DNA from 2 places in the Rhizobium sp. UGM030330-04 genome. Region 2 is predicted to be linked to the other one. Evidence: predicted binding sites of a transcription regulator. Region 2 holds the regulator's gene; the other holds the start of a gene.
What was found. Region 2 encodes LexA, which represses DNA repair genes until DNA is damaged. Its sites were predicted from a motif close to TGTTCNNNNTGTGTTCNG; they were not measured.
Positions count from the first base shown of each region.

Region 1: a site for LexA is predicted at 6,099-6,116, ahead of N434_RS17080 (ATP-dependent helicase). Genes of this name have one in related genera too.

Region 1 is NZ_QKML01000011.1:10,162-26,097, forward strand. It holds gene N434_RS17065 (FecCD family ABC transporter permease) at 1-592, opposite strand, end outside; gene N434_RS17070 (ABC transporter ATP-binding protein) at 589-1,413, opposite strand; gene N434_RS17075 (TonB-dependent siderophore receptor) at 1,684-3,855, shown strand; gene N434_RS17080 (ATP-dependent helicase) at 3,904-5,970, opposite strand; gene N434_RS17085 (carboxylesterase family protein) at 6,360-7,097, shown strand; gene N434_RS17090 (ABC transporter ATP-binding protein) at 7,198-7,935, opposite strand; gene N434_RS17095 (ABC transporter ATP-binding protein) at 7,932-8,777, opposite strand; gene N434_RS17100 (ABC transporter permease) at 8,764-9,663, opposite strand; gene N434_RS17105 (ABC transporter permease) at 9,660-10,688, opposite strand; gene N434_RS17110 (FadR/GntR family transcriptional regulator) at 10,895-11,608, shown strand; gene N434_RS17115 (mannonate dehydratase) at 11,676-12,656, shown strand; gene N434_RS17120 (ABC transporter substrate-binding protein) at 12,734-14,320, shown strand; gene N434_RS17125 (hypothetical protein) at 14,647-15,750, shown strand.
Region 2 is NZ_QKML01000012.1:73,808-89,743, reverse strand. It holds gene N434_RS18475 (amino acid ABC transporter permease) at 1-7, shown strand, start outside; gene N434_RS18470 (amino acid ABC transporter permease) at 4-663, shown strand; gene N434_RS18465 (amino acid ABC transporter ATP-binding protein) at 641-1,375, shown strand; gene gltA (citrate synthase) at 1,452-2,741, opposite strand; gene N434_RS18455 (ComEC/Rec2 family competence protein) at 3,049-5,484, shown strand; gene N434_RS18450 (glutathione S-transferase family protein) at 5,504-6,181, opposite strand; gene lexA (transcriptional repressor LexA) at 6,603-7,325, opposite strand; gene N434_RS18440 (VOC family protein) at 7,538-8,419, shown strand; gene kdsA (3-deoxy-8-phosphooctulonate synthase) at 8,419-9,264, shown strand; gene eno (phosphopyruvate hydratase) at 9,401-10,675, shown strand; gene N434_RS18425 (FtsB family cell division protein) at 11,015-11,332, shown strand; gene pdhA (pyruvate dehydrogenase (acetyl-transferring) E1 component subunit alpha) at 11,486-12,529, shown strand; gene N434_RS18415 (pyruvate dehydrogenase complex E1 component subunit beta) at 12,547-13,956, shown strand; gene N434_RS18410 (pyruvate dehydrogenase complex dihydrolipoamide acetyltransferase) at 13,971-15,347, shown strand; gene N434_RS18405 (SGNH/GDSL hydrolase family protein) at 15,360-15,936, shown strand, end outside.

The DNA of each region.
Region 1 (15,936 bases), on a different contig from region 2:
AGAAGCGCATCTGCTGCAATGTTTCTTCATTGAGTATGAGAATGGCGGAGGTCAGCGTTCCCGCAAGCGTGGAAAGCGCTATGCCGCAAAAGATGAGTTTTGCGGGTGTTAGTCCCTGTCGTCCGGACGAGGCGAGGAGAAGAACGAGGGAGAAACTGACGCCCGCTCCCGTGGCCGCCAGCAATGGCCGCAGGGCAGGCGTGGCGATCAGCCCGAGCGGTGTGACCGTGGCTGCGACGACGGCAAGGCTTGCGCCGGCGTTCAGGCCGAGAATATGCGGTTCGCCGAGCGGGTTTCGCAGCAGTGTCTGCAGCAGAAGCCCGGCCACCCCAAGGCAGGCGCCGGCCTGCAGCGCCGCCAGCAGGCGTGGAAGGCGCAGTCGCAGCAAGACCTGCTGGTCGAAATTGCGGGCATCGTAGGAAAATATCAGGTCATGCAGGACATGGGGTGCGACCGGGCGCGGGCCGGTGGCAATATGTGCCAGTGTCAGAAGCAGTATCGCCAGCAGCAGGCAGAACGCTGCCGAAAGTGCACGGCCACAAGCCTGCATCTGCAAGGTCGGCAGGGTATTGTTTGCGGTGCCGGGTATCATGCCGCGCCGGTCCGCCCGGGCAGGGGAAGAAACACCGGCCGGGCCGTTGCCGGATGTGTAAGCTGGGTGACACGCATGTCGAACACATCCGCGATGATTTCGGCATCGCAGGCTGCGGCCGTCTCCAGCCGGTGCCGCAGCCGGCCATCCTTCAGGAAGATCAGGTGGTCCGCATATTGCAGGGCAAGATTGATGTCATGCAGCACCGCCACGATCGTGCGGTTATGGTGCGTGACGAGACCGGCCAGCATGTCCAGCACCTCTATCTGGTGGTGCAGGTCCAGATAGGTCGTGGGTTCGTCCAGCAGAATGATATCCGTCTGCTGCGCCAGCGCCATGGCAATCCAGGCGCGCTGCCGCTGACCGCCGGAAAGGCTGTCGACCGGTCTTTCCGCTAGTTCGGACATGCCGGTCACGAACAATGCCTGCTCCACCGCGCGGGCGTCGTCATTACTCCATTGTTTCAGAAAACCCTGATGGGGATAGCGGCCGCGGGCGACGAGATCGAAAACCGAAAGCCCCTCCGGTGTGTGGTTCTGCTGCGCCAACATGCCGAGCCGCCTTGCCACATCCCGTGTCGGGTGGCGGAAGATGTCGCGGCCGTCGAGAAGGATATGGCCACGAGTCGGCCTGTGCAGGCGGGCGAGTGCGGAAAGAAGCGTGGATTTTCCCGAGCCGTTCGGGCCGAGCAGGACGGTGAAACGGTTCGGTACGATATCGAGCGACATCTCCGTCAGCGCGGGCCGGTCGCCATAGGCAAGCTCGACGGCCTGCGCCGCGAGCCTTGTGTCCGTACCTGGAAATGTGTCGCCGCTGCTCAAGATCGTCCCCGTTCGAATGAACCGCCACCAGAATTATTGATGACTGTAGTAGTCAAGTATATGGGCCGCGAAAAAGCGGTTTTTACGGGTCGATTTGCCGGGAAAGCGGCGGCGGCGCACCAGATTGCAAGCGTCGATGCCTGAATATCCGCCTTCGAACCGTGGCATTTGCCTGCTTTCTGCGGAAATAAAAGTTGACTACTACATTCATCAATTGAAAGAGCGGTGCATCGTCGCGATGACGATTTGGGACAGTCGGGGACAAACAGGATGCATGACGGTTCGATGATCATTCGGGTGGGCTCGCGGGCGCTGCTGGCATTTCTTCTGGCCGGGGTCGCTCTGCCTGCCTTTGCGCAGGAGAGCGGAACGCCGAAGAAAAATGCCGACGGGACGACCGTACTCGAAACCATAACCGTCAATGCCGATGTCAAGAAAGGCGCGCGCGGTTATCAGCCGGTGACGACGGGCACGGCGACGCGCACCGAAACGCCGATCCTCGATATTCCGCAATCGGTCAATGTGGTGACGAGCGAGGTACTGCGCGACCAGCAGGCGCGTTCGCTGGATGATGCGCTGGCCAATGTCAGCGGCGTCACCCAGTCGAATACCTTGGGCGGCACGCAGGATGCCGTCATCCGCCGTGGTTTCGGCGATAATCGCGACGGTTCCATCCTCGTCAACGGGCTGAAGACGGCACTGCCGCATTCCTTCAACGATACGGCCGAAAGGGTGGAAGTGCTGAAGGGGCCGGCTTCGACGCTCTATGGCATTCTCGATCCCGGCGGCATGGTGAATGTCGTGACGAAGAAGCCGGAAGACACGTTTACGGCAGAGGCCTATTCGCGCTTTTCCGCCTATGGCGCGGGCAAATATGGCACATCAGGCGGTTTTGACGTTACCGGCCCGATTGCCGGAACCGATTTTTCCTATCGCCTGATCGGCCAGGGAGAAAACAGCGATTACTGGCGCAATTTCGGAGAAAAGAAGAACTGGCTGATTGCTCCCTCGCTGAAATGGAGCGGCGAGGACACCGATGTCACCGTATCCTACATGCACGAGGACTACAGCGTGCCCTTCGATCGCGGTACGATCTTCGATCCCGCGACCGGCAGGGCCATCAATGTCAGCCGACGGCTCAGGCTGGATGAGGCCTACAATATCACCGACGGCAAATCCGATCTCGCGAGCATCGCCATAGACCGGCAATTGTCCGATGATTGGAAACTTTCGCTCAATTACGCCTATAGCCGCAACGAATATTCCGACAATCAGGCGCGCGTGATGGGTTATAATTCCAGCACGGGGCAGGTGACGCGACGGGCCGATGCAACGCAATATTCCACCATCTATAATCATGCGGTGCGTGCGGATCTGACGGGTGAGGCCGAAATCGGCGGGCTACGCAACGACCTGCTGTTCGGCGCGTCCTATGATTACAGCGATACCCTGCGCACTGACATGCTTCGATGCGCGAATTCCACCAATTTCAACATCAACAATCCCGTTTATGGCCAGCTGCCGGCCTGCACCACGGTCAGGGCGGTCGATAGTGACCAGACGGAAGAGCTCTCCACCGCCTCGATCTATATGCAGGACGCCCTGCATCTTAGCGATCAGTGGATTGCGGTCGGTGGCTTGCGTTACCAGTATTACGACATCTATGCCGGCAAGGGCCGTCCCTTCGTCGTCAATACCGAGAAGAATGGCGGCGAACTCATCCCCAATGCCGGCCTTGTCTACAAGCTGACGCCGGATGCCTCGCTTTACGCGAATGTGGCCAAGACCTTCCGTCCGCAATCTTCGATCGGGGCCTATTATGGCGGGCTCGATCCGGAAGAGGGGATTTCTTACGAGGTTGGCGCCAAGTTCGATCTTTTTGCCGGACTGAACGCCAATATCGCGCTGTTCAACGCCCGCAAGCGCAATGTCGCCTACTCGGAAGATGTCGGCGGTGTCTCGACGGTGAAGGCCGCGGGCCTCGTCCGCTCACGCGGCGTGGAGGTCGATATTGCCGGCAGCCTGACCGACGATCTCGATCTGATCGCAAGCTACGCCTATACGGATGCCCTCGTACTTGAGGATCCCACCTATGCGGGCAAGCGCCTGCCGAATGTGGCCCGCCACACCGGTTCGCTTTTCCTTGCCTATGATGTCGGCGAAATCGGACCCAGCGGCAATACGCTGCGTATAGGCGGTGGCATCCGGGCGGTGGGTGAGCGTCCCGGCATCAACAACAATTCCTATTATCTGCCGGGTTACGCGGTCTTCGACGCCTTCGCCACCTATACGCTGCAGCTGGAAAAGCCGGTGACACTGCAGCTCAATCTGAAGAACATCTTCGACAAGACCTATTATACCTCGTCGATCGGCTCCACCAGCTATGCCAATGCTGTGGGCGAACCCTTCAACATCAGCCTGACGGCCAGCGTGAAGTTCTGACAGCAGGGCAGACATTCCTTGCCAAGAGCGGGGTGAATACCCCGCTTTTTATTTCCACATCGCCCGCATCCGCGCACCCACATCGATGCGGATCTGCTGTGCGCTGCGTTCGGAGGCGGCGGCTGAGATGACTGGCCAGGTGGTGGCTTCGAAAAATTGCAGCAGGGTTGCCGGTATGAAGCGGGTTCTTGCGGCGTAGACATGCCGGTCGCCCTGCTGGTTCTGTCCGCCGGTGAAGAAGCGCTGCGGCGTGATCAGCGACAGGCTGTCCCTGGCGCGCGTCATGGCGACATAAAGCAGCCGGCGCTCTTCCTCCAGCTCCTGGGTGGTGCCGACCCCGAGATCGGAGGGGATGCAGCCATCCACCACATTCAGGATGAAGACGGCTCGCCATTCCTGGCCCTTTGCCGAATGAATGGTCGACAGGCTGAGATAATCCTCGTCGAGAAGCGGCACGCCGGCCTGGTCGCTGGTGGCGTCGGGCGGATCGAGCGTCAGTTCGGTCAGAAAACGTTCGCGTGAGGCGTAGCCGCTGGCGATCTGCTCGAGTTGCAGCAAATCCGCCTTGCGGGTGTCCGCATCCTCGTGGAGACGCTCAAGATGGGGCTCATACCACAGCCGTGCCTGCCCGATCTCGCCCGGCCAGCCGTTTTGCCCCTGCCGCAGCCCCATCAGCAATTGCGTGAAAGCCGTCCAGTCGTCGCCGGTCTTCGGTGGCGGCGGAATTTCGGCAAGGGCAAGCAGCGGCTCAGGGTCTGTCGCGATCGCATCGAGAATATTGCCGGCCTTCTTCGGTCCTATGCCCGGCAACATCTGCAGCAGCCGGAAACCGGCGACGCGGTCACGCGGGTTCTGCGCGAAGCGCAGCACGGCCAGCATGTCCTTCACATGGGCGCTGTCGAGGAATTTCAGGCCGCCGAACTTGACGAAGGGAATGTTGCGGCGGGTCAGTTCCACCTCAAGCGGGCCGCTGTGGCTGGAGGTGCGGAACAGCACGGCCTGCTGTTTCAGTGTCATGCCCGTCTCGCGATTGGCAAGGATCTGGTCGATGATGAAATTCGCCTGCTCGGTTTCGTCCTTCACCGTCACGAGCTTGGGGCGCTCGAGCGACTGCCGCTCGGTCCAGAGGTTCTTGGTAAACCGTTCGCGCGCCAGATCGATGACGCCATTGGCGGCCGCCAGGATCGGCTGCGTCGAGCGATAGTTGCGGTCCAGCGTGATGATATCGGCCGCCGGGCTGAAAGAAGCGGGAAAATCAAGGATGTTTCGCACCGTCGCCGCGCGGAACGAATAGATCGACTGCGCATCGTCACCCACTACGGTCAGGCCGCGGCCACCGGGTTTGAGCGCCATCAGCACCGAGGCCTGCAGCCGGTTGGTGTCCTGATATTCGTCGACCATCACATGGTCGAAGCGGTTGCCGATATCGTCCGCCAGAACGGGGTCGCTCACCATCTGCGCCCAGTAGAGCAGGAGATCGTCGTAATCGAGCACGTTCTGGACCTGCTTGGCCTCGACATAGGCTGCGAACAGCTCTTTCAGTTCACTCTCCCAGCTGGCGACCCATGGATAATGCTGGCGCAGGATTTCCTTCAGCGGCGTCTGGGAATTCACCGCGCGCGAATAGATCGCGAGGCACGTTCCCTTCGTCGGAAAACGGCTTTCGGTCTTGGAAAAGCCGAGTTCGTGCCGGGCAAGATTCATCAGGTCGGCGCTGTCCTCGCGGTCGTGGATGGTGAAATCGATATTGAGGCCGATCTGTTCGGCATAGATGCGCAAAAGGCGCGCGCCAATGCCGTGAAATGTGCCGGACCAGGAAAGCGCATCGGTCAACGCTCCCGAATTGCCGCCGATGACATATTTGCAGATCCGCTCGACACGCCGCGACATCTCTGAGGCGGCGCGTCTTGAAAACGTCATCAGCAGGATGCGGCGGGGATCGGCGCCATTCACGATCAGATGCGCGACGCGATGGGCAAGCGTATTGGTCTTGCCGGAACCGGCACCGGCAATGATCAATAACGGGCCGGCCGTCTGTCCTTCCGCCAGCCCGACGCCGTGCTCCACCGCCTTGCGCTGCTGTTCATTCAACTTTTCCAGATAGGCAACCGCCATGCCTGCAATCCCCGATATGTGGTTGTCCGTCCGACGAAGGTCTTGGGGCAAAATGCCGGCCGGCTGTGCCGCCGCTCGCCATGTTTGCCCTGTTGTCGCAATGATTAGCAAAGACTCAAACAGCAATCCAGAACAAAGGCTGAACGTGTTGTTCCAGCCCTTGAAGCCGAAACATCCGCCCGGCAGCCGGTGGGCAGGGTGGATGCGATTTTGTCGCGATGACAGGATTTTCGATAGGAAAATCTCATATTTAGTTGAAATATATAAACATTCGTTCTCGCCGCCGCCGTGTTTTTCGTATCGCTCCGAAAATCCCTGAGCCAACCCGGCGGCCACGAGTTCAATAACCACGCCTCAGGAGGAGGCCTGTCTGTCGGGAGGACCACACCATGAAACATCTGAAATTCTGCCTGATCGCCGCTGCCGCTCTAGTCAGTTCGACATTTGCGGCGGCTGAACAGAAGGCCATGAAATCCGACGTCACAATCGCCTCGGATATCAACTACCTGCTCTATACACCAAAGGACTATTCCGGTTCGGATAAAACCTATCCCCTCGTCGTCTGGCTGCATGGGGGTGATCAGGGCGGCAGTGACATTGAAAAGCTGCGGAGGAGCGGCCTGCCGAAAATGGTCGAAGAGGGGCGTGATTTTCCTTTTCTGGTGTTTTCGCCGCAAAACCCGAGCGAGGAACTGCTCTATCCGATCGAGCGCGTCGCGGCCGCTCTGCAGTCCGTGGTGGCTGATCATCGGGTGGACCGCAGCCGCATCTACCTGATCGGCTACAGCCGGGGCGGGTTTGGCGCGTGGTCTATGGCCGAGCAATTTCCGGACACCTTCGCGGCCGTCGTGCCGATCGCCGGCGGCGGCATCCGGCATTACCTCAACCGCACCAATGAGAAGACGGCTTTCTGGGCCTTTCATGGCACCAATGATGCGGTGATACCGCTTTCCGACACGGTGGCCCTTGTGCAGCGCCTTCAGGAACTGAAGCGCAATGTACGGCTTACGGTGTTCGAGGATACGGATCACGAAGCTGTCGAGGCGAAAGTGCTGAAGGACGAGGCCATGTGGGCGTGGCTGCTTGAGCAGAAGCTGACGCCCGGCAAGATGCCTTCGTCTCCCTGAAGCCGAACGGATCGCCGCCGCATCGGCTATGCGCAGCGCCGCCCGGCGTTACAGCCGGGCGGCGGCGGTTCAGCCTGAATGACTGGTTGTCGACGGGGCCTTACAGAAAGCTGCTTTCGAACAGTTCGCCTGAATAGGCCGCATGGGTAATGCCCGCCTCAAGATCGGCCTTGGTCAGTTCATCGACAAAAACGCCGTTTTGCATGACCAGCACACGATCGCACATATGGGCGATCACCGCGAGGTCGTGGCTGACGAGAACGAAGGTCAGGTTGCGTTCGTCACGCTGGTCCGCAAGCAGGTTCAGGATTTCCGCCTGAATGGAGACGTCGAGCGCCGATGTCGGCTCGTCGAGCAGCAGGATCGGCGGCTCGAGGATCAGGGCGCGGGCGATTGCCACGCGCTGGCGCTGGCCGCCGGACAGTTCATGCGGGAAGCGCTCGGCGAAATGTGCCGGCAAGCCGACCTGTTGCAGGGCAGAGGCGACTTTCGACCAGCCGTCGCCAAGTCCCATGGCGCGGATCGGTTCGGCAAGCGCCCGGCCGATGCGGTGGCGCGGATGCAGGGAGCCGTAAGGGTCCTGAAACACCATTTGCGCCAGCTTCAGTTCCTCGCGGTTGCGCACCTTGCCGACCGGTTTGCCGTCAAAGCTGATCGAGCCGGTCCAACCGGCCTCCAGCCCCGCCAGCGACCGCAGCAAGGTCGACTTGCCACAACCGCTCTCGCCGACAATGCCGAGCGTCTCGCCTTTATTGACCCGCAGGCTGACGCCGCGCACGACGTGATTGCGGTTTTCCTTTGCGCCGTAGACGACGTCGAGCTTGTCTACCGTGATCATCGCATCATCTCCGCATCGATTGCCTGACGATCCAGCACCTTGAGACGCCGCACCGGATTGCGGGGATCGGGCATCGCCGCGATCAGGCCGCGCGTATAGGGGTGTTGCGCATCCTCGAGCTTCGTCAGCGTTTCCACGACGCGCCCGCCATACATGACCAGCACGCGCTCGCAGAAGGCTGCGACCATGCGGATATCATGGCTGATGAGGATCAGGCCGGAATTATTCTCCCGCACCATCTCGTCCAGCAGCAGCAGGACATCCTTGCGGACGCTGACGTCGAGCGCGGATGTCGGTTCGTCGGCGATAACGAGCTTCGGCTTTGCGAGCAGCATCATCGCAATCATCACACGCTGTCCCATGCCGCCTGAAATCTGGTGAGGATAGAGCCCCATCACGCGGTCGGGATCATTGATGCGGACGCGCAGCAACATGTCGCGTGCGGCGCCTCTGGCCGCCTTGCCGGTCAGTGCCAGATGCAGTTCGGCCGCCTCCGCCACCTGTTTTCCGATCGGCAGCACCGGGTTCAGCGAATAACGCGGGTCCTGCATGATCAGCGCCATCTCGCTGCCGCGGATCGCGCCCATCTGCCGTTCGGATTTGTCGAGCAACGGTTCGGACAGGAAATCCATCCGCTCCGCCGTCACCGTGGCGCTTTTCGGCAGGAGCCGCATGGCGGCCCGGCCGGTGGTGGATTTTCCGGAGCCGGATTCACCGACGATGCCGACCCTTTCCCGGCCGACGTCGAAATTGACGTTGGAGACAGCCGGAATGGTGTTGCGGCCGAAGCGGACATTGAGGTCGCGAACCGAAAGAATGGGGGAACTGTCAGGAGCGGGCATGGCGCGGATCCAAGAGGTCGCGCAGCGTATCGCCGGCGATGTTGAAGGCAAGGCTCGTCAGCAGGATGGCGATGCCGGGCATGACGGCGACCCACCAGTAATCGAGCATGAATTTGCGGCCGCTGGAGATCATCGCTCCCCATTCCGGCAATGGCGGCTGCGCCCCGAGACCAAGGAAGCCGAGCGACGCGGCTGTCAGGATGATGCCGGCCATGTTCAGCGTCAGCCGGACGATAACCGAGGGAATGCACATCGGCGCGATATACAGGAACAGGATGCGCAATGGCGATGCCCCGTAAAGGCGTGCGGCGGCAACGTAATCGGTATTACGCACGACAAGGGCCTCCGCGCGGGCAAGACGCGCAATGGGCGGCCAGGCCGTCAATGAGATGGCGATGATTGCCGTGCCGAGACCGGCGCCCATGGCGGCCGCGAAGGCCAATGCCAGTACGAGCGAGGGAAAGGACAGGACGATATCGGTCGCACGCATCAGGATGGCATCGGTTCGCCCGCCGAAGAAACCGGCCATGACGCCAATGGCAAGGCCGATGGGACCGACAATGACCGAGACCGACAGCACCGTCTGGATGGTGATGCGGGTGCCATAAACCAGCCGGCTGAAAATATCCCGGCCGAATTCGTCCGTGCCGGCCAGATGAGCCCAGCTGGGAGGCTGAAGCGCGTTTTCGAGAGCCTGTTGGGCGGGGTCGAAGGGGGCGATGAGAGGTGCGAAAATAGCCACCAGAACCAGGATGGCGAGAATGGCAAATCCGAACATTCCAAGCGGTTCGTCGCCGAGCTTTCGCAGTGTCCGTGCCGTGGTGGTCGATATGCGCGACAGGGCGCTGCGGCCGCGAGCGGCATTGTCATGCGTGATATCGGTCATCGTGCGACCTCCCGTGTGCGAGGATCGAGCGTGGTATAGGCCAGATCGGCGAGGAAATTGAGCAGCATGAAGATGAAGCCGATGACGATGGTGGCGGCAAGGATGGCATTCATGTCGCCGATAAGCAGCGCGTTCGTCATATATTGGCCGATACCCGGCCAGGAAAACACGATCTCGGTGACCACGGCGCCTTCCAGCAGGTTGCCATAGGAGATGGCCAGAACGGTGATGAGCTGCACGGCGATGTTGGGCAATACATGCCGGGTTATCGTGCGCGCCGGGCTGACACCCTTCGCGCGCGCGGCGATCACGTAGTCCTGGCTGAGCTGTTCAAGGGTGAAGGCGCGTGTCATGCGGGTGATATAGGCCATGGCCATATAGGCAAGGATGATGGCCGGCAGGATGATGTGCGAGAGCGCGTTCCAGAAGATTTCGGTCTCGCCCGCAAGAAGGCTGTCGACCAGCATCAATCCTGTCTTCGGCTCTACGAGCCCTTCGTAGAAAACATCGACACGGCCGGGTCCTCCGACGAGATTGAAACTGGCGTAAAAAATCACAAGGCCGACGATGCCGAACCAGAAGACAGGTATCGAATGCCCCACGAGTGCAAAAACGCGTGCGAACTTGTCGATGAAGGTGTCGCGGAAGAGCGCGGCGGCAAGGCCGAGCGGCACGCCGACGATGGTGGAGATGATGATCGCAAGCGTTGCGAGTTCGAATGTGGCCGGAAATGCCTGCGCCAGATCCCGGGTCACCGGATTTCCGGTCAGGATTGCGATGCCGAAATCGCCATGCAGCAGGCCACGCAGATAGATGAAGAACTGCTGGTAAAGCGGCAGATCGAGACCGAGCCGCGCCCTCATGGCCTCATAGGCTTTGGGATCGGCAAGCTCGCCGACGATCGCTCCGACCGGATCGGTCGGCATCACCCGGCCGATGATGAAGGTGATGCAGAGCAGGATGAAGAGGCTGACGATCAGTTGCAGAAAACGATGTCCAAGCCCGCGCAAAGAGATTTCCGTCATTGCTGGTCGCACTTCCCTTTAAGAAGGCCGTCAATGGAGGTGCCTTTGCAAGCCGCTCGCCGAAGACGCGCAATTCTCCATTGCAAAAACTCTTGATGGTACTTCATCCCAACTCCTCCCTGAGCTAACATGAAAACATATGACGTGCTGCCATGTCATCATATGAGTAGCGAAGGGATTCGTATTCTGCAAGAGGGAAGAGTGGCATGATGGGCGACAGGGCGAGGCCGCGGGAGAGACGGGCGCAACAGATCATCGATAATCTCAGCGCAGAAATTCGCAGTGGAAAACTGAAAAACGGTGATCAACTTCCCACCGAACCGGAGCTTGAACGCAGCTACGGCGTCAGCCGTACCGTGGTTCGTGAGGCGATCGCGGATTTGCGTTCCGCCGGCTATGTCGTTCCCATCCAGGGCAAGGGGGTTTTCGTCAGCAATACCAGCGAATGGGCCGGCGTAAAACTGACGCAATCCGAAGTCGGCACCATTGCGGAAACGCTAGAGATGCTGGAGTTCCGGCTTGCGACGGAAGGTGAGGCGGCGGCAATCGCCGCCTATCGCCGCACAGCCCAGCAGGAGGCTGCAATCTCTGCGGCGCACCGGAAAATGGCCCGCGCCATCGATGCGGGTGAGACCACCGTCGATGCCGATTACGAGTTTCACACGGCCATTGCGATCGCCACGAATAACCGCTTTTATCTGGAGGCTCTGCGCCAGTTCGGTTCGCGCTCGATACCGCGCGGGCAGTTCCCGACACTGCCGGAAACCGGAGACGCGAATTATCTTCGCAAAGTGCAGGCCGAGCACGAGGCAATCCTGCGCGCCATCGTCGAGCAGGATCCCGATGCGGCGCGAAAAGCCATGCGCGAACATATGCTCGCCAGCCAGCGTCGATACAGGTTGCTTTCAGAAGCGCAATAGCATCTCGACACTCATCTTATTTCATGCGATGTCATATGATGACTTGCATGGAGAGAGGAGAGAATCGATGTATGTCGGCACCCAGGTTGCTGCGCGCGATGACGAGGATTTTAAGGTTTGGGCGCAGCTCGGCGTCAAGAATATCAATGCTGATCCGCCCGGAAAGCCCGAGAGCTGGACTTTTGAGGACTTCGAGCGCCACCGCGACAAGGTCGAGAGCTTTGGCCTTGTCCTCGACATGGTGCAGCTGCCGCTGCCGTCCCGCCCCATCGAACAGGCGTCGTATCCCGATATCCTGCTTGCGGGCCCTGAGCGTGACCGGCAGATCGATGCCGTCTGCACGATGATCGAAAATATCGCCCGGGCCGGTATTCCCGCGGCGAAATACAATCTCAACCTCATCGGCATTCCACGCACCGAGATGGAACGGGGACGCGGTGGCTCGCTCAATGAGGCATGGCGCTGGGACAAGGCCGATCATGACGCCGCTCCGGGTCTCGCCGGCGTTCTGTCCGAAGACGAGAACTGGGAGCGCATCGACTATTTCCTCGAACGCGTCGTGCCGGTTGCAGCAAGCAACAAGGTGCGTCTCGCCTGCCACCCTCATGATCCCTACACCCCGCCGGGTTACAAGGGTGTCACGCGTGTGCTCGGCACTGTCGAGGGATTGAAGAAATTCGTGCAGATGCGCGAAAACCCCTATCACGGCCTGAATTTCTGCCAGGGCTCGATCGGCGAGATGCTCGATAATCCGCGCGAGGAGATCGATGACATCATCCGCTGGTTCGGCAGCCGCGACAAGATCTTCAACGTCCATTTCCGCAATATCAGCGGCGGCAAACTCTCCTTCATGGAGACTTTCCCCGATGAGGGCGACATGGACATGGTGCGGTCGCTGAAGCTTTATCACGAACTCGGCTATCGCTACATGATCATGCCCGACCATGTGCCGACGATTGCCGGGCGCGATGCCGTCGGTGTGGCTTTCGCCTTCTGCTACGGCTACATCGCCGCCTTGATCGAAGCGCTTGATAACAAACATCTTTGACCATTCCGGCCTGCGACGCCCCGCTGCGTCGCGGCTTTTTCCCAAACATGAATTACCGATCTGTAGGAGGAGCAGGTATGAGAAAATCATTGATCCGTCTCGCATTCACCACGGCCCTTGGGGCCATGCTGGTGCAGGCCGCGCCGGCCCTGGCCAAGACACCCAACGACCAGCTCGTTATCGGAACTTCGCTGGCCCAGGTGCTGTCGCTTGACCCGCATCAGGCCACCGAAGGAAAAGCCAACGAAATCATGTCCAACCTCTATGACCGCCTGATTTCGGTCGATGGTTCGGGCAAGGTTTCACCGCAGCTTGCCGAGCGCTGGGAGATAGATGACAAGGGCATCACCTTCCATCTGCGCGAGGCCAATTTCGCCTCGGGCAATCCGGTAACCTCGGCAGATGTCGTTTATTCGCTCGGCCGGCTGTTGAAGATGAACCAGGCGGCCGCAGCCAACCTCAAGCGCGTTGGCTATAATGCCGACAATGTCGACAAGCTGGTGAGCGCGCCGGATGAAAAAACGGTGCGCATCGAGCTTTCCGGTGAAACGACGTCCGAGCTGCTGCTTTATCGTCTGGCCATGGTCATTGCCAGCGTCGTCGACAGCAAGGAGCTGAAGTCGCATGAAACCAATGACGACTGGGGCAATGGCTGGCTGAGAACCAATTCCGCCGGTTCCGGTCCCTTTACGCTCAATCGCTGGTCGCCCAATGAGATCATCATTCTCGAGGCAAACAAGAATTACGTGGCCGGCAGTCCGAAAATGCGCCGCGTCATCGTGCGGCATGTGCCGGAAAGCCAGGTGGAGCGCCTGATGCTGGAGCGTGGCGACATCGACATCGCCAGCGCGCTGACGGCGGCCGACCTTGCGACCTTCAACAACAAGGAAGGTTTCCAGATCCAGCGGGTGCCGACGGGCGGCTTCTACGTCCTGTCCATGAATGCCGGTAAGGAGCCTTTGTCCAACCCCAAGGTCCGCGAGGCGATTGCCTATGGCATCGACTACAAGGGCATGGAAAAGACCATCATGGGTCCTTACGGCCGGGCGCGTACGGTGCCGGTGCCGGAAAACTTCGAATACGCCATTCCGAGCCCGGACTGGAAGCTTGATGTGGAGAAGGCGAAGGCTCTCCTCAAGGAAGCCGGTTATGAGAACGGTTTTACGCTCAATCTGAAGACGATTGCGCAGACGCCGCGCATCGATCTCGCCACCGCGATCCAGGCGTCGCTCAGCCAGATCGGCATCAAGGTCAATATCCAGCAGGGTAACGGTTCGGACGTGATTGCCGCCCACCGCGCGCGTGATTTCGATCTGCTCATTCCGCAGACCGGCGCTTATATGCCGAATGTGCTGGGCTCGATGGAGCAGTTCTCCAGCAACCCCGACAATTCGCTGGCAGCCAACAATGCCGGCAATTTCGTCTGGCGCTCGGCCTGGGACATTCCTGAACTGACCGCCCTGACGGCAAAGGCTTCGCTGGAGCCGGATGCCAGGAAGCGCGGGGAAATCTATACCCAGATGCAGGAAATGTTCGTCGCCCAGAAGCCGGCGGTGCTGCCGATGTTCGAGAGATTCGAGCCGATCGTGCTGAATGCGCGCGTGAAGGATTATGTCGGCCATCCCAGCCAGACGACCCGGCTGGAAAAGGTCACGAAGGACTAATGGCAAACCACAGCCTCTGAAAACCTGTGACGGGCGGTTTTACCGCCCGTTTTTATTGGCGGCCATATCCCGACACCTTAGGATATGTCTTTGTTTTTCACGCGATTTTTGCGTGTCGAAAACCCTGGCGGTATCCGCCTTGTTATTCCTCCGGCATTTTCCGGGTCCACAAACCCTTTCGCAGCAGGCGATTATCGTCGTCATCCCAAGATTTCAGGGGTTTTCTCAAGGACTTCATCGGATTAGACCGTCCGCTGACTATCCTTTCCGCTGGGCGAGAGTCGCAGACTCCGCTCACCAACATCCCGAAAGATGCGTTGGCGATCATGAACCTTGCACAGATAAAACTTCCGTCGCGGCCGCTCAGCCTCAAACGTGGCGTCATTTCGGTGCCGGCGGCCTATTATTTCTCCATTCCGGTGCTTGTGGCGATCCTGGCCGTCATGCTCGTGGCCGAAGGTCCGGGCATATTGCGCGATTATCAGATCAGTAAAGATCCGCTGGAGATCGAAAGCGGCGATATCACCGGTAGCTGCAAGACGCGCAAGGCGATCTTCACGACTTGCGAGGCGGATCTTTCCTATGAACATGCCGGCGAGAGCTACAAGAAGGATGTCGAGGTGATGTTCGTCGACTTCCATTCCGGTGACTACGAAACCGGACTGGTGATTTCCGCCAGGAACCCGGAACTCGCGACGATCTCCCTCGGCCTCGATATGCTCTGGAACCGTATCATCACGCTCGGTGTGTTCGTTGCCCTGCTTGGTTTCGGCAGTCTTGCAATGCTGTTTGCGCTTATCCGGGTCGTCAGGGTTCGTCTGCAGCTGCGGCAGCCCGCACCTTTGACGGTTATTCCGGTTGCGCTGACGGCGGTGGCTGAAAAGCGCAGCCGCCTTTTCGTGACCTATGCCGATACGGTGAGGGAGGGCAAGACCAAGCGGCAGTCCTTCACTCATCTGGAAAGGGGCCGCATTCCCGTCGTCGTTGGCCACACCGGAAAACACGATGTCGCGCTGGCGGTCTGGCATGGCAAAACCGCGCTGCCTGTCCTGCTCGACGACCAGCTGCAACGGATTGACCTGTCGGAGCAGGAAAGGGCGCAGGCTCTCGCATCGATTGCACCAATGGTTGCGGATCAGGCACAGGAAGGCGCCTCCAGCGTGGACGCGGCGACAAGGAAGGGGCCAGGCCTCCTGCGCAGACTGGGAATTTTCGTCGCAATCGTGGTTCTCATAGTCGTCGCCGTCTTCGGTTACTGGCTATGGTATGTCACAAGCGCTCCGTCGCAATTCAACTCGCCGGGAATGGACATCAACAACATGCTGCCGGCAGCGCTCAACGAGTGGGGATGCGCCCGTCTGCAGGAGCGTTTCTCCGATGGCCCGGCGCCCTTCGGATGCACCGCTGCCGACTATCGAAGCTGGAAATAAGGGCCTGCCCTATAAACCCCGGTCAAGGCCGACGCGCAAAGCCCTGCAGCCTGTCGCGTCGGCCCTCGGGCTTTTCCCCCTGCCGTGCCGCGCAGATGGAGACATTTATCAATAGTTGCATTAGAGATTTATAAATAAACCACTTCCATAGTGCGATCGTGAGCGGTTCTTCAGAGGCTGGGAGAG
Region 2 (15,936 bases):
CCGATGATCGAATTCTCCACCTGGGATATTCTCAGAAACCTGCTGCTCGCCACGCGCTGGACCGTGCTGCTCTCGCTCGTATCCTTTGCGGGCGGCGGCATGGTGGCGCTGCTTCTGCTGTTCATGCGCATTTCCCGGAAAAAATCGATGCGGGCTTTCGCGCGTTATTATGTCGAGCTTTTTCAGGGCACGCCGCTTTTGATGCAGCTCTTCATCGCCTTTTTCGGCCTTGGCCTGTTGGGCATCGACGTGCCGGCCTGGCTGGCTGCGGGCCTGACGCTGATATTGTGGGCGGCAGCCTTCCTGACTGAAATCTGGCGCGGCTGCGTCGAATCCGTCGCGAAAGGCCAATGGGAGGCATCGGCAAGCCTTGCCATGGGCCGCCTGCAGCAGATGCGTTATGTCATCCTGCCGCAGGCCATGCGGGTCGCCATTCCGCCGACCGTCGGTTTCTTCGTGCAGGTCATCAAGGGAACGGCCGTGACTTCGATCATCGGTTTCGTGGAACTGTCCAAGGCCGGCACGGTGGTCACCAACGCCACCTTCCAGCCCTTCACCGTTTATGGCCTCGTCGCCCTCATCTATTTCGCGCTGTGCTGGCCTCTGTCGAAGAGCAGCCAGATCCTCGAAAGGAAGCTCAATGTCGCTCATCGAAATCACTGAAGTCCGTAAAAGCTATGGCAGTAACGAGGTTCTGAAGGGCATTAATCTCGATGTGGAGCCTGGTGAGGTCATCGCCATCATCGGCAAGAGCGGATCGGGCAAGTCGACCTTGCTTCGCTGCATCAACGGGCTGGAGACGATTTCGGCCGGTTCCATATCGGTCGCCGGCGCGCAGCTTCTCGAAGACGATCTGCATCTGAAAGCCCTGCGACTGAAGGTCGGCATGATCTTCCAGCAGTTCAACCTCTTCCCGCACCAGACCGTCGGCGGCAACGTCATGCTGTCGCAGACCGTGGTGAAGAAGACGCCGAAACCGGAAGCGGAAGCCGTTGCCCGCAAGATGCTGGAACGGGTCGGGCTGGCGCATAAATTCGATGCCTATCCCGATGAATTGTCGGGCGGCCAGCAGCAGCGCGTCGCCATTGCCCGCGCGCTCGCCATGCAGCCGATCGCGCTGCTCTGCGACGAAATCACCTCGGCGCTCGATCCCGAACTGGTTGCGGAAGTGCTGGCCGTGGTGCGCGAACTCGCCGCCGAGGGCATGACGCTCCTGATGGTGACGCATGAAATGAAATTTGCGCGCGACGTCTGCTCTCGCGTCGTCTTCATGCACGAGGGCAGGGTGCATGAAATCGGACCGCCGGAAGAGGTATTCTCCAATCCCGCAACACCCGAACTCAAGCAGTTCCTGGGCGTTGCGGCGCGCCACTGAGAACCATTCGGATGTTCAACAAAAAAGGCCGGCGGGTGAAAACCTGCCGGCCTTTGATCTTAGAGGGTTTCGCGGCTTAGCGCTTGGAAACCGGAACGTAGTCGCGCTTGCCGGCGCCCGTGTAGAGCTGGCGCGGACGGCCGATGCGCTGCTGCGGATCTTCGATCATTTCGTTCCACTGGGCGATCCAGCCGACGGTGCGGGCGAGAGCGAAGAGAACGGTGAACATGGTCGTGGGGAAGCCGAGCGCCTTCAGCGTGATGCCCGAATAGAAGTCGACATTCGGGTAAAGCTTCTTCTCGACGAAGTAGGGGTCGGAAAGGGCGATCTTTTCCAGTTCCAGCGCGACCTGCATGATCGGATCGTCGGAGTTGCCGGTGGCTTCCAGCACTTCGTACATCGTCTTCTGCATGATCTTGGCGCGCGGGTCGTAGTTCTTGTAGACGCGGTGGCCAAAGCCCATCAGGCGGAACGGGTCGTTCTTGTCCTTGGCGCGGGCGATATATTCCGGAATGCGGTCAACCGTGCCGATTTCGTTGAGCATGTTGAGCGCCGCTTCGTTGGCACCGCCGTGAGCCGGGCCCCAGAGGCAGGCGATGCCAGCCGCGATACAGGCGAACGGGTTCGCACCCGAGGAGCCGGCAAGACGCACCGTGGAGGTGGAGGCGTTCTGCTCGTGATCGGCATGCAGGATGAAGATGCGGTCCATGGCGCGGGCCAGAACCGGATCGACCTTGTATTCCTCGCACGGCACGGCAAAGCACATGTGCAGGAAGTTGGAGGCGTAATCGAGATCGTTCTTCGGGTAAACGAAGGGCTGGCCGATATGGTACTTATAGGCCATGGCGGCGATCGTCGGCATCTTGGCGATCATGCGCAGCGAAGCGACCATGCGCTGGTGCGGATCGGTGATGTCGGTCGAGTCGTGATAGAAGGCCGAGAGAGCGCCGACCGTGCCGCACATGACGGCCATCGGATGCGCATCGCGGCGATAGCCGGTGAAGAAGCGGCTCATCTGCTCATGCACCATGGTGTGGCGCGTGACGCGGGTGTCGAAATCCTTCTTCTGCGCGGCCGTCGGCAGTTCGCCGTAAAGCAGCAGGTAGCAGGTTTCAAGGAAGTCGCCCTGTTCGGCAAGCTGCTCGATCGGGAAGCCGCGATGCAAAAGAACGCCTTCGTCACCGTCAATATAGGTGATCTTGGATTCGCAGGAGGCCGTCGACGTGAAACCCGGGTCGTAGGTGAAGGAGCCCGTGTGTTTGTACAGCGTGCCGATATCGACGACGCTCGGCCCGATCGTGCCTTCCCTGACCGGGAGTTCGACCTGTTTATCGCCAAGTGTCACTGTAGCGCTTTTTTCCGTCATACTGATCCTCCGAAAACATGCGGGTGGGGGCGTTGAGACACGCCCCGCGGTTAAGCGTCTACCGATTAGCTATATGATCCTTGCGCCGATGCCAAGCTATTCGAAGGTCAAATTGTGCATTGCGGCAAACGCAATTACGCTGCCCGCGGCTTTATCGGCCACGGCAATTCAATCTCGGTCAACGCACCGTTAAAGGAAGGGATTGCAATCCTCCGCGCCTGCCTGCAAACCTGTTTCCGGTGCGGCAGGGGCGCAGCGCGGATTGCTTGATCAAGGGGAAAAACAGCATTTCGGATATGCCGAAACGATGCGGGGCACCTTGCCCGGCACGCATGAAATCCTGTTTCCCGTTTGTCGCACCGGCGATGTCGCTGCCTACGATCTGCCGGCTCCTGTTTCCCGGCGCGGGCTGAAGGCCGCCATCGTCGAAAAACTCGCCGCCTGTCTCGCCGAGGAGCGGGCATTCGGCCATGGTTTCCTGTTCATTCCCGTCATGATCGGCTGTGGCGCGATCCTGTGGTTTTCTCTGGATGTCACGCCATCTTCGTCCGTTCTGGCAATCGCATTCCTGCTTGCCGCCGGTCTGGCACTTTTTCGTCGATACGATACCGGCCTGTCGGCGGCGAGTTGCAGCATCGTCGCTTTTCTGTTGCTCGGCATGCTTCTGGCCGATCTCGAAACGAGGCGTGCCGGCACCGTGGTGCTGGATACACCCGTTACCACCACCATCACCGGCACGGTGACACGCCGGGAGGTCGATGCGCGTGGCGACTGGCGATATATGGTGAGACTTGTCGCGACGGAGGCGCCGAAACTGTCACGCCCGCCGGAAAGGGTATCGCTGCTTGCGCGCGGCGGCGGTGAGCCGGTCGCACTTGGCGCCACCATTCGCGGCAAGGCGCGGCTTTCGCCGCCCTCCGGTCCGGCCCTGCCGGGGCTGAATGATTTCGCTTTCGCCTCCTACTTCAAAGGCGTGGGCGCGACGGGATTTTTCTACAAGCCGCCCCGGATGATAATGTCACCGAAAAGTGATGTTGCGGCTGCGACAGGTTTGCTCGAATGGGCCGATATGCGCCTTTATGGCCTTCGCAGCGCCATTGCCGAACGCATCCGCGGCACGATTGGCGGCGATGCCGGCGCTTTTGCCGCCTCCATAGTCACCGATGAGAGACAGGCCATATCGGCCGGAACCATGGAAGCGCTGAGGCTTTCCGGCCTTGCGCATATCGTCGCCATATCCGGGCTCAACATGGCGCTGGCCGCCGGCATCTTCTTCGTCGGCCTTCGGCTGGGTTTCAGCCTGTTTCCCGCCTTTGCGCAGCGCTGGCCCGTGAAGAAGATTTCGGCTTTCGCCGCTCTCCTGATGACGCTCGCCTATTATCTGATTTCCGGTTTTGCCGTCTCTGCCGAACGCGCCTGGCTGATGATGTCGGTGATGCTGATCGCTGTCCTTTTCGATCAACCCTCGCTCAGCCTCCGGAATGTCGCGCTTTCCGCCTTGGTCATTCTTGCGCTTTCACCTTCGGAAATCATGGGGCCGAGTTTTCAGATGTCCTTTGCCGCGACCATCGCGCTGGTATCCGCCTATGCCTGGTGGAGCCTCCGGCGCAGCGATCACGAGCGGCTGTCGATCGGTCGCAGACCGGCATGGATGAGGGCAGGGGAAACGGCAGGGGCCATCATCGGTGGCGTCATCGTCACATCGCTGATTGGCGGGCTTTCGACAGCGATCTATTCGGCCGAACATTTCCACCGTGTCACCACCTATGGACTGTTCGCCAATCTGGCCGCCATGCCGCTGATGTCGCTGGTCGTCATGCCTTTCGGTCTCGTCGCCATGCTGCTGATGCCTTTCGGGCTCGATGCCCCGTTCCTGAAGGTTATGGGATATGGCATGGCGCTTGTCATCGAGGTTGCGGGGGAGGTCGCGTCCTGGGGTGGCAGCGCTGCGACAGGTCGGCCGCATGGCTGGTTCATCGGTCTTGCTTCCTCCGGTTTCCTGCTGCTGACATTGCTGCGCAGCCGGCTGGCCCTGCTTGGCATCCCGGTTCTGCTCGTCGCTTTCGGGCTATCGGCGACCATGGCCTATCGCGATGCGCCGGACCTGCTCATTCACGAGGACGGTGAACTGGTCGCGCTGCTGGAGGATGGCAAGGTCTATACAACAAAGACACGGCCGCAGGGTTTCGTTTATGGCCAGTGGCAAAGAGCATTGCTCTTACCGGAACAGCCCGTGCCGCCGGCCATCGTCAAAACCGGGACGGCACCGACCCGTGTGGCTTTCGCTGCAAGGCCGAAACTGACCTCGCAGGAGCTGAGCACCGTTGCACGGCAGATGACGGCGGCCCTGAAAGATGCCGAGCCGGGTGTCTTCACCTGCATGAGAGGCATATGGTGCGTGGCGCGGGCGGGCAGCGGCGAATGGATCGTCGTTCTTGAGGACGGCCGGTTTGCCGGAAAAGCCTGCGACATCGCCGATATAGTCGTTGTTTCCCGCAGAACCTCGTTTTCGCAGTGCCGCTCGGGAGCGTTGCTGCTCAACCGTGATATTCTGCGGCGTATCGGTTCGGTGGAAATGAACTTTGCGGGCAGCGAGCAGTCCGCGGTGGTCGGAAGGCTGCGCGCAGCCATCGCAGGGGCGGACAGGCCGTGGAGCGAACACCGCTATTATGACTGGAAGAGCGGCCGTTTCGAGCACGATGTACCCGAAAAGGTCCGGCAGTTGCTGGCGACGTCGCAGTGACCATCGCCAGCACAGGTCCTCAGGCCTTCAGGCGAAGATCGGCAGTCAACTCGCCAATACCGCCGATCTCCTCTTCATGCGCCGTATCGCGCCAGATTTCCTTCAATCCGGCCTCATACCATTCGCGCATGGCGGGCAGGGCGAGCAGCCGGTCGCAATAGGTTTTCGCGCCCGGTGAAAGATCGGCACCGTAGGTCTGGAAACGGAATGCGACAGGGCAAAAGAAAGCGTCCACCGCCGTGAATTTCTGACCGGCAAGGTAGGGGCCGCCGAATTTTGTCAGCCCTTCGCTCCACAGCGTATCGATGCGCTTGATATCGGCCGCAAGCCCGGCATCGCCGCCTTTCGGCTTGACCCGAATGCCGACCGACATCGGATAGAGATTGCGCAGCGAGGAAAAGCCGGCATGCATTTCGCTCGCAGCCGAACGCGACCATGCCCGGGCCTGCTTGTCGCTCGCCCAGATACCCTGATGTCTTTCCGCCAGATATTCGGCGATCGACAGCGATTCCCATATCGTCACTCCCTCGTCGACAAGGCAGGGCACCTTGCCCGTCGGCGAAAAGTTGGAAAAGGCGACGCCTTCGCCGAACGGAACGAGTTTCTCATCGAAGGCGATACCGAGCGTGCGCATCAGGACCCACGGCCGCAGCGACCATGAGGAATAGTTCTTGTTGGCGATATAAAGATCATACATGGCTTGTCTCCCGGATATGACGCGCATTTCTATACCTGTCGGAGCGCTGCGGAATATCGAAAATAATCCATGGCACCCATAAACGCCTTTGATGAGTGGCGGCGGGCTGCTCAACGATCAATGTCAGCATTCAAGTGACGGATGGGCGTCAAGCCCATCACGCAGGCCGGATACCTCGCAGCGTTACCGAAATTCCATGCGGATGACGCACGGAACGCAACAGGCCGGGCTAAAATCGAAGCCGCAATATCATATGAAGACCGCAACCGATGCTCAGCGGTACGGAATGAAACTGCTCCCGGGATGAATGTGTCAGCCCGGTTTCCGCATAGTCAGCCAACGAGCGAAATTGCCGCCATCCTCAATGGATGTCTCTTCACCAGGGCGATGTTCGCCCCGAGAAGATGGCGGCCTGTACGGATCAATGGTAACGGCGGATCAGTCCGACCAGTTTGCCCTGAATTTTCACCCGGTCCGGCCCGAATATGCGGGTCTCATAGGCAGGATTGGCCGCTTCCAGCGCGATGGAGGCGCCCTTGCGGCGGAAGCGCTTCAGCGTCGCTTCCTCGTCATCCACCAGCGCCACGACAATATCGCCGGGGCTGGCGGTATTGCCATTGCGGATGATGACGGTGTCACCATCGAAAATGCCGGCCTCGATCATCGAATCGCCCTTGACCTCGAGAGCGTAATGTTCGCCCGAGCCCAGCATGTCCACCGGTACGGCCACATCATGGGTATTGTTCTGGATGGCGGAAATCGGAACGCCGGCGGCAATACGGCCCATGACCGGCACGGTAACGGCGCCGCCGAGATCGTTGGCGGGCGCCTTGGGGGCAGGGGCCGGTTCCGGCGCTTTTGGCTTGCCGAGACTGCCTTCGATGACGCTCGGTGAAAAGCCGCGCTGCGGCCGCGCACCCGGCGTATAGGCCTCAGGCAACTTGATCACTTCCAGCGCTCGCGCCCTATTCGGTAGCCGGCGAATGAATCCGCGCTCTTCGAGGGCGGTGATCAGCCGGTGGATGCCGGATTTGGAGGCAAGATCGAGTGCGTCCTTCATTTCATCGAAGGAGGGCGGCACGCCGGACTCTTTCATTCGTTCATGAATGAAGAGAAGCAATTCCTGCTGTTTGCGCGTGAGCATGAGGAAAACACCCTTGAGAATCGTAGTGGAGATCGCGAAACAAATACAGAACGAACACTATATGTTCCATATGTGTTCCGCAATCCCCTAAAATTTCGTGAAGCTGCCATCTGTTGTTTTGATGATTTGCCTGAAAGCACGCAATTGTGCTTTTCTGCCGCTGGGACTGTTCCGGTGTCGCCTTGCCGGACCCGACAGCAGGAAGCAGGAAAATGACGAAACCCTATCGCGTCGACCATCTCGTACTGCCCGTCGAGCGTCTCGACGTCGCCGCCAATCGCCTTGCAAACCTTGGGTTTACGGTCGCGCCGGCGGCTCTCCATCCGTTCGGCACACACAATGCCTGTGTTTTTTTCTCCGACGGCACCTATCTGGAGCCGCTCGCAATTGCTGACCCGGCTAAATATAACGCCTCGATTGGCAGAGGAGATGTCTTCACCGGGCGGGATCATGCCTTTCGGAAACACGTCGGAGGGGAGGGTTTTTCCGCTCTCGTCGCTGCAACCGAAGACGCCCTTGGGGATCACGACCGATTCGTGGCCTCCGGCCTGACGGCCGGTAATGTCTTTGAATTTTCGCGTCCGGTCAAAATGCCGGACGGTTCGCAGAGCGAGGCAGCCTTCCGGCTGGCTTTTGCTGCGAGCGGTTCCGCTGAGGATTTCTTCCTGTTCAGCTGCCAGCGGCTGCAGGCCTTGCCGGGCGACCGCTCGGCGCTGGAGCGCCATGCCAATGGTGTGTCCGGTCTCAGCGAGATCGTCTTGTTTGTCGGTGATGATCCGAATGCCGCACGCCTGATAGAGACGGTTTTTGGCTGCGGCGGCAAAATATCACCGGACGGTGATGTGGTTTTCGCAACCGGCAATGCGTGCATAAGATTGACTGAGAAGCCAGTCTTCAATGGATATGCGCTGAATGTTGCCGGGCAGGGTGATGCTGGACTGCGCGGCGCGGGCATCGTCCTTTCCGTCGGCGATCTTGCCGTGACAGCGGCGGCGCTTGCTGCTAATGGCGTGTTCTGCATGGAAACGGGCGGCCGTCTGGTGGTGCCCGCAGCACCCGGCCAGGGCGTTGCCTTCGCCTTCGAGGAAAAATAATGAGCGTTACGAACAATCTCAAAGTCACCGCCGGCGACGGCGCCAGCAAAGTTTCTTTCTCCAACAGCGAGCGCTTTTCGCTGATTGCCGGCCCGTGCCAGATGGAAAGCCGCGAACATGCATTCATGATCGCCGGCGTCCTGAAGGAGCTTTGTGACAAACTTGGAATCGGGCTTGTCTATAAATCCTCCTTCGACAAGGCGAACCGTACCTCGCTTTCCGGCAAGCGCGGCATCGGCCTTGAGAACGCCATGCAGGTCTTCGCCGATCTCAAGAAGGAGTTCGGTTTTCCTGTCCTGACCGACATTCACACCGAAGAGCAATGCGCCATCGTTTCCGAAGTGGTGGATGTGCTGCAGATCCCGGCCTTTCTCAGCCGTCAGACCGATCTTCTCGTTGCCGCCGCGAAAACCGGCCGCGTCATCAATGTCAAGAAGGGTCAGTTTCTGGCCCCCTGGGACATGAAGAATGTTCTGGCCAAGCTGAACGACAGCGGTAATCCGAATGTGCTTCTGTGCGAGCGCGGCGCCTCCTTCGGTTATAATACGCTGGTCTCCGACATGCGCTCGCTGCCGATCATGGCCTCGCTGGGTGCGCCCGTTGTCTTCGACGCCACCCATTCCGTGCAGCAGCCGGGCGGGCAGGGCGGTTCCACCGGTGGCCAGCGCGAATTCGTCGAGACGCTGGCGCGCGCGGCCGTGGCCGTCGGCGTGGCCGGCCTCTTCATCGAGACCCATGAGGACCCGGACAATGCGCCTTCCGACGGTCCCAACATGGTTCACCTGAAGGACATGCCGAAACTGCTCGAAAAGCTCCTGGCCTTCGACACCATCACCAAAGCCTGAAGAACCGGCGCGGTTCGTGCCAATCGATTTTAAATGGCGGGCGCTCCGTTTCTGCCGCCCGCCGTCATTGTAATTTCTTCGCCATCGTCTAAGACAGGCGACGGAAAATATCTGTTCCATTCCCAAGGGAGAGACCATGACTGCCATTACCGATATCATCGCGCGCGAAATCCTCGACAGCCGCGGCAACCCGACCGTTGAAGTCGATGTTTATCTCGAAGACGGCTCCATGGGCCGCGCCGCCGTTCCTTCGGGCGCCTCCACCGGTGCGCATGAAGCGGTTGAGCTGCGCGATGGCGGCAAGCGTTATCTCGGCAAGGGCGTGGAAAAGGCAGTCGAAGCCGTCAATACGGAAATCTTCGACGCCATCGGCGGTTTCGATGCCGAGAACCAGATCCAGATCGACCAGACGATGATCGCGCTTGACGGTACGCCGAACAAGTCGCGTATTGGCGCCAACGCCATTCTCGGTGTATCGCTTGCCGTCGCCAAGGCTGCGGCTGAAGCTTCCGGCCTGCCGCTTTACCGTTATGTCGGCGGCCCGAACGCGCATCTGCTGCCGGTTCCGATGATGAACATCATCAATGGCGGCGCCCATGCCGACAACCCGATCGACTTTCAGGAATTCATGATCCTGCCGGTCGGCGCGGAGAACATCCGCGAAGCCGTGCGCATGGGTTCTGAAGTGTTCCATACGCTGAAGAAAGAACTGTCCGCTCAGGGCCACAACACCAATGTCGGTGATGAGGGCGGTTTCGCACCGGGTCTCGAAAGCGCGCCGGCAGCGCTCGATTTCATCATGAAGTCGATCGAAAAGGCTGGCTATCGTCCGGGCGAGGACATGTATGTCGGCCTCGACTGTGCATCGACCGAATTCTTCAAGAACGGCAAATACGTTCTCGAAGGTGAAGGCCGTACGCTGGAATCCGGCGCAATGGCTGAATACCTCGCGGAGCTCGTTGCCAAGTACCCGATCATCTCCATCGAAGACGGCATGGCTGAAGACGACTGGGACGGCTGGAAGGCGCTCACCGATCTGATCGGCAATAAGTGCCAGCTGGTCGGCGACGACCTCTTCGTCACCAACTCCGCTCGCCTTCGCGATGGTATCAAGATGGGTGTCGCAAACTCCATCCTCGTCAAGGTCAACCAGATCGGTTCGCTTTCTGAAACGCTGGACGCAGTCGAAACGGCGCACAAGGCCGGCTACACCGCCGTCATGTCGCACCGTTCGGGCGAAACGGAAGATTCCACCATCGCCGACCTCGCGGTTGCCACGAACTGCGGTCAGATCAAGACCGGTTCGCTCGCCCGTTCCGACCGGCTCGCGAAATACAACCAGCTGATCCGCATCGAGGAAATGCTGGGTCCGCAGGCTGCCTACGCTGGCCGTTCCATTCTGCGCGGATAATTCGCGTCTGGTTTTACGATGCAGCCCGCCGCTTTGGCGGGCTCATTTCAGGGGTGAGCGGTATCATCCGCACTCCGTCACCCCGGACTTGATCCGGGGTCCAGCGTGATCAAGTCCTTGATCGCGGGAGACTCTTTCACGGCGCAGACGCGCCGTGGCTGGATGCCGGATCAAGTCCGGCATGACGAGGTTTCTTCTGGCGTCGTCACCGTTCTAAGCCCGCCTCCCGGCGGGCTTTTTCATGCCCATTTGCCGATTGGAATTTAAGGTCAACGGATAGTTAAACAATCCGGCTTAGTCTTCAGACTCACGTTATGCGTTTTAAGGCTTCTCTGCGGCATGTGGACCAGACATCATAAAAAGAGACGATTCGGCCGTTTGATCGTTCCGGCCATCACGATCGCTTTTCTTTCCTATTTCGGGTATCATTCCATCCATGGCGACTTCGGCCTTCAGGCGACGGAGCGGCTGGAGCGGCAGCGTCTTGCCCGCACTGCGGAGCTTGCAAAGCTGACGCAGGCGCGCACGGCACTGGAACGGCAGGTGGAATTGTTGAGTGACGGTTCGCTGGAGCGGGACATGATCGATGAGATTTCCCGTTACCAGCTGAATATGTCGCGTACGGACGAAATCGTCATCATGAACACATATTTCTAATTAACCGAAATCAGGTTAATTTAACATTTGTGATTTATTCACAGCATCTTAGCGTGAATATGTGCCATGCGTTTAAAGCATTGCTGCATGGCATTTTCTTGCATATGGTACGCGCCACTCTATCCATTCAAACGGCAACTCAGGGAGGGATGAATGGCGCCGCGAAAACCAGCGACCGTATCCGGCCGCAAGACAACGGCAAAGTCCGCAACCGAATTCACCGGCAAGAACAGCCCGGACTTCTCGAAGGAAGAAGAGCTTCACGCTTATCGTGAAATGCTTCTGATCCGCCGTTTCGAAGAAAAGGCCGGCCAGCTTTATGGCATGGGCTTCATCGGTGGTTTCTGTCACCTCTATATCGGTCAGGAAGCTGTCGTCGTCGGCATGCAGATGTCGCAGAAGGAAGGTGATCAGGTCATCACCGCTTACCGCGACCACGGCCATATGCTCGCACTCGGCATGAGCGCCCGCGGCGTCATGGCCGAACTGACCGGCCGCAAGGGCGGTCTGTCGAAGGGCAAGGGCGGCTCGATGCACATGTTCTCCAAGGAGAAACATTTCTACGGCGGCCACGGCATCGTCGGTGCGCAGGTCTCACTCGGCACCGGTCTTGCCTTCGCCAACCGCTATCGCGGCAACGACAATGTCTCCGTGACCTATTTCGGTGACGGCGCCGCCAACCAGGGCCAGGTCTACGAGAGCTTCAACATGGCTGCTCTCTGGAAACTGCCAATCATCTATATCGTTGAAAACAATCGTTATGCGATGGGCACCTCGACCGCCCGCGCCACCGCCCAGTCGAACTACTCGCTGCGCGGCCAGTCCTTCGGCATCCCCGGCATCCAGGTGGATGGTATGGATGTGCGCGCCGTCAAGGCCGCCGCCGATCAGGCGCTGGAACATTGCCGTTCCGGCAAGGGTCCGATCATTCTGGAAATGCTGACCTACCGTTATCGCGGTCACTCCATGTCCGACCCGGCGAAATACCGTTCCAAGGACGAAGTGCAGAAGATGCGCTCCGAACATGACCCGATCGAACAGGTCAAGGCACGGCTTCTGGAGCAGGGCTGGGCAAGCGAAGACGAATTGAAGGCCATCGACAAGGATGTCCGTGATATCGTCGCCGACAGCGCCGACTTCGCCCAGAACGATCCCGAGCCGGATGCATCCGAGCTCTACACCGACATTCTGCTCTGATCGGGAAAGGGAAAACCATGCCTGTAGAAATTCTTATGCCCGCCCTTTCCCCGACCATGGAGGAAGGCACGCTTTCCAAATGGCTTAAAAAGGAAGGCGACAAGGTCACGTCAGGCGACGTGATTGCCGAGATCGAAACCGACAAGGCGACCATGGAAGTGGAAGCCGTGGATGAAGGCGTCATCGGCAAGCTGCTGATCGATGCCGGCACCGAAGGCGTCAAGGTCAATACGCCGATTGCCGTTCTCATTCAGGAAGGCGAAAGCGCCGACGACATTTCCGCTTCCGCGCCGAAGGCTGAAGCCGCAAATTCCGGTTCTGATGCCGCCGGCGGCAAGACTCGCGAAGCTGCCGAAGAGCCGAGCGCTGCCAAGGAAGCCGCCAAGGTTCCGGCAGCCCCGAAGATCGACGTCGCAGCCGACCCGGATGTCCCGGAAGGCACGGAAATGGTGATGACGACGGTGCGTGAAGCGCTGCGTGACGCCATGGCCGAAGAAATGCGCGCCGACGAAAAAGTTTTCGTCATGGGTGAAGAAGTCGCCGAATATCAGGGCGCCTACAAAATCACCCAAGGCCTGCTGCAGGAATTCGGCGAGCGCCGCGTCATCGACACCCCGATCACCGAGCACGGTTTTGCCGGTATCGGCGTCGGTGCGGCGATGACCGGCCTGAAGCCGATCGTCGAATTCATGACCTTCAACTTCGCCATGCAGGCGATCGACCAGATCGTCAACTCGGCGGCCAAGACACTTTATATGTCGGGTGGCCAAATGGGTGCACCGATGGTGTTCCGTGGTCCGTCCGGTGCTGCTGCCCGCGTCGGTGCACAGCATTCGCAATGTTACGCCGCATGGTACAGCCATATTCCGGGCCTCAAGGTCGTCATGCCCTACACGGCAGCCGACGCCAAGGGTCTGCTGAAAGCAGCTATCCGCGATCCGAACCCGGTCATCTTCCTTGAGAATGAAATTCTCTACGGTCAGAGCTTCGAAGTGCCGAAGCTCGATGATTTCGTGTTGCCGATCGGCAAGGCGCGCATTCACCGCAAGGGCAAGGATGCGACCATCGTTTCCTTCGGCATCGGCATGACCTACGCGATCAAGGCGGTTGCGGAACTCGAAAAGCTTGGCATTGATGTCGAACTGATCGACCTGCGCACCATTCGTCCGATGGATCTGCCCACGGTCATCGAATCGGTCAAGAAGACCGGCCGTCTGGTCACGGTGGAGGAAGGATTCCCGCAGTCATCGGTCGGTGACTTCATTGCCAACCAGGTGATGCGCGCCGCTTTCGATTATCTCGATGCGCCGATCCTGACGATCGCCGGCAAGGATGTTCCGATGCCTTACGCGGCAAACCTCGAAAAGCTGGCTTTGCCGAACGTCGATGAAGTCGTTCAGGCCGTCAAAACCGTCTGCTACAAGTAAGGGGAGGCGTTTCGATGCCGATAAACATCACCATGCCTGCCCTTTCTCCGACGATGGAAGAGGGCAATCTGGCCAAGTGGCTGGTCAAGGAAGGCGACAAGGTCGCACCCGGTGACGTGATCGCCGAGATCGAGACCGACAAGGCGACCATGGAAGTGGAAGCCGTGGACGAAGGCACGGTTGCCAAGCTGGTCGTTCCGGCCGGCACCGAAGCCGTCAAGGTCAACGCCCTGATCGCCATCCTCGCCGCCGAAGGCGAGGACGTGGCCGAGGCGGCAAAGGGCGGCGCTGCCGCTCCTGCCAAGGCGGAAGCAAAGGCCGAGGCACCCAAGCAGGAAGCCAAGGTAGAAGCTGCTGCCCCGGCAGTCGCTGGAAACGGTTTTGTCGGTAATGCAAGTCCAGCTTCGGCTGGAGGCGACCGTGTCGGCAATGGCGCTCCAGCGTCGGCGTCCGGCGAGCGCATCTTCGCTTCGCCGCTTGCTCGCCGTCTCGCCAAGGAAGCCGGTCTCGACCTCTCGGCCGTCTCCGGTTCCGGCCCGCATGGCCGTATCGTCAAGACCGACGTGGAAAAGGCTGCCGCTTCCGGCGGTGCCAAGGCCGCACCGTCTGCAGCAGCAGCTGCTAGCGCACCGGCTCCGGCGCTTGCCAAGGGCCCTTCCGACGAAGCGGTTCTCAAGCTCTTCGAACAGGGCTCCTACGAGCTTGTGCCGCATGACGGCATGCGCAAGGTCATCGCCAAGCGTCTGGTCGAATCCAAGCAGACGGTTCCGCATTTCTACGTTTCCGTGGATTGCGAGCTCGATACGCTTCTGGCGCTGCGCGCTCAGCTCAATGCGGCTGCTCCCGAAAAGGACGGCAAGCCGGCCTATAAGCTTTCGGTCAACGACATGGTCATCAAGGCGCTGGCTCTTGCGCTGCGTGATGTGCCTGACGCCAACGTCTCCTGGACGGAAAGCGCCATGGTCAAGCACAAGCATTCGGATGTCGGCGTTGCCGTTTCCATTCCGGGTGGCCTGATCACGCCGATCATCCGTAAGGCGGAAGAAAAGTCGCTCTCCACCATCTCCAACGAGATGAAGGATTACGGCAAGCGCGCCAAGGAGCGCAAGCTGAAGCCCGAGGAGTATCAGGGCGGCACGACCGCCGTGTCCAATATGGGCATGATGGGCGTCAAGAGCTTCTCCGCCGTCATCAACCCGCCGCATGCCACCATTCTGGCGGTCGGCGCGGGCGAACAGCGGGCAGTCGTGAAGAACGGCGAGATCAAGATCGCCAACGTCATGACGGTTACGCTTTCCACCGACCACCGCTGCGTCGATGGCGCGCTCGGAGCCGAGCTGATCGGCGCCTTCAAGCGCTACATCGAAAACCCGATGGGCATGCTGGTTTGATCGGAGAGTGACATGGTGAAGTCGGTCCTCTGCTTTGGCGATTCCCTGACCTGGGGCTCGAATGCGGAAACGGGTGGCCGGCACAGCCATGACGATCTTTGGCCGAGCGTCTTGCAAAAGGCGCTCGGGCCTGACGTGCATGTGATCCACGAAGGGCTGGGCGGTCGCACCACGGCCTATGACGACCACACCGCCGATTGTGACCGTAATGGCGCCAGATTGCTGCCGACGCTGCTGCATAGCCATGCGCCGTTGGATCTGGTCATCATCATGCTCGGCACCAACGACATGAAACCGGCGATCCATGGTTCGGCCATTGTCGCCATGAAGGGCGTCGAGCGACTGGTGAAACTCACGCGCAACCACGTCTGGCAAGTACCGGACTGGGAAGCGCCTGACGTTCTAATCGTCGCGCCGCCACAATTATGCGAAACGGCCAATCCCGTCATGGGCGCGATCTTTCGTGATGCGATCGATGAATCGGCGATGCTGGCTTCCGTCTACAGGGATTTGGCCGACGACCTCGATTGCGGATTTTTCGATGCCGGCTCCGTCGCCCGCACGACGCCGGTGGACGGCGTTCATCTCG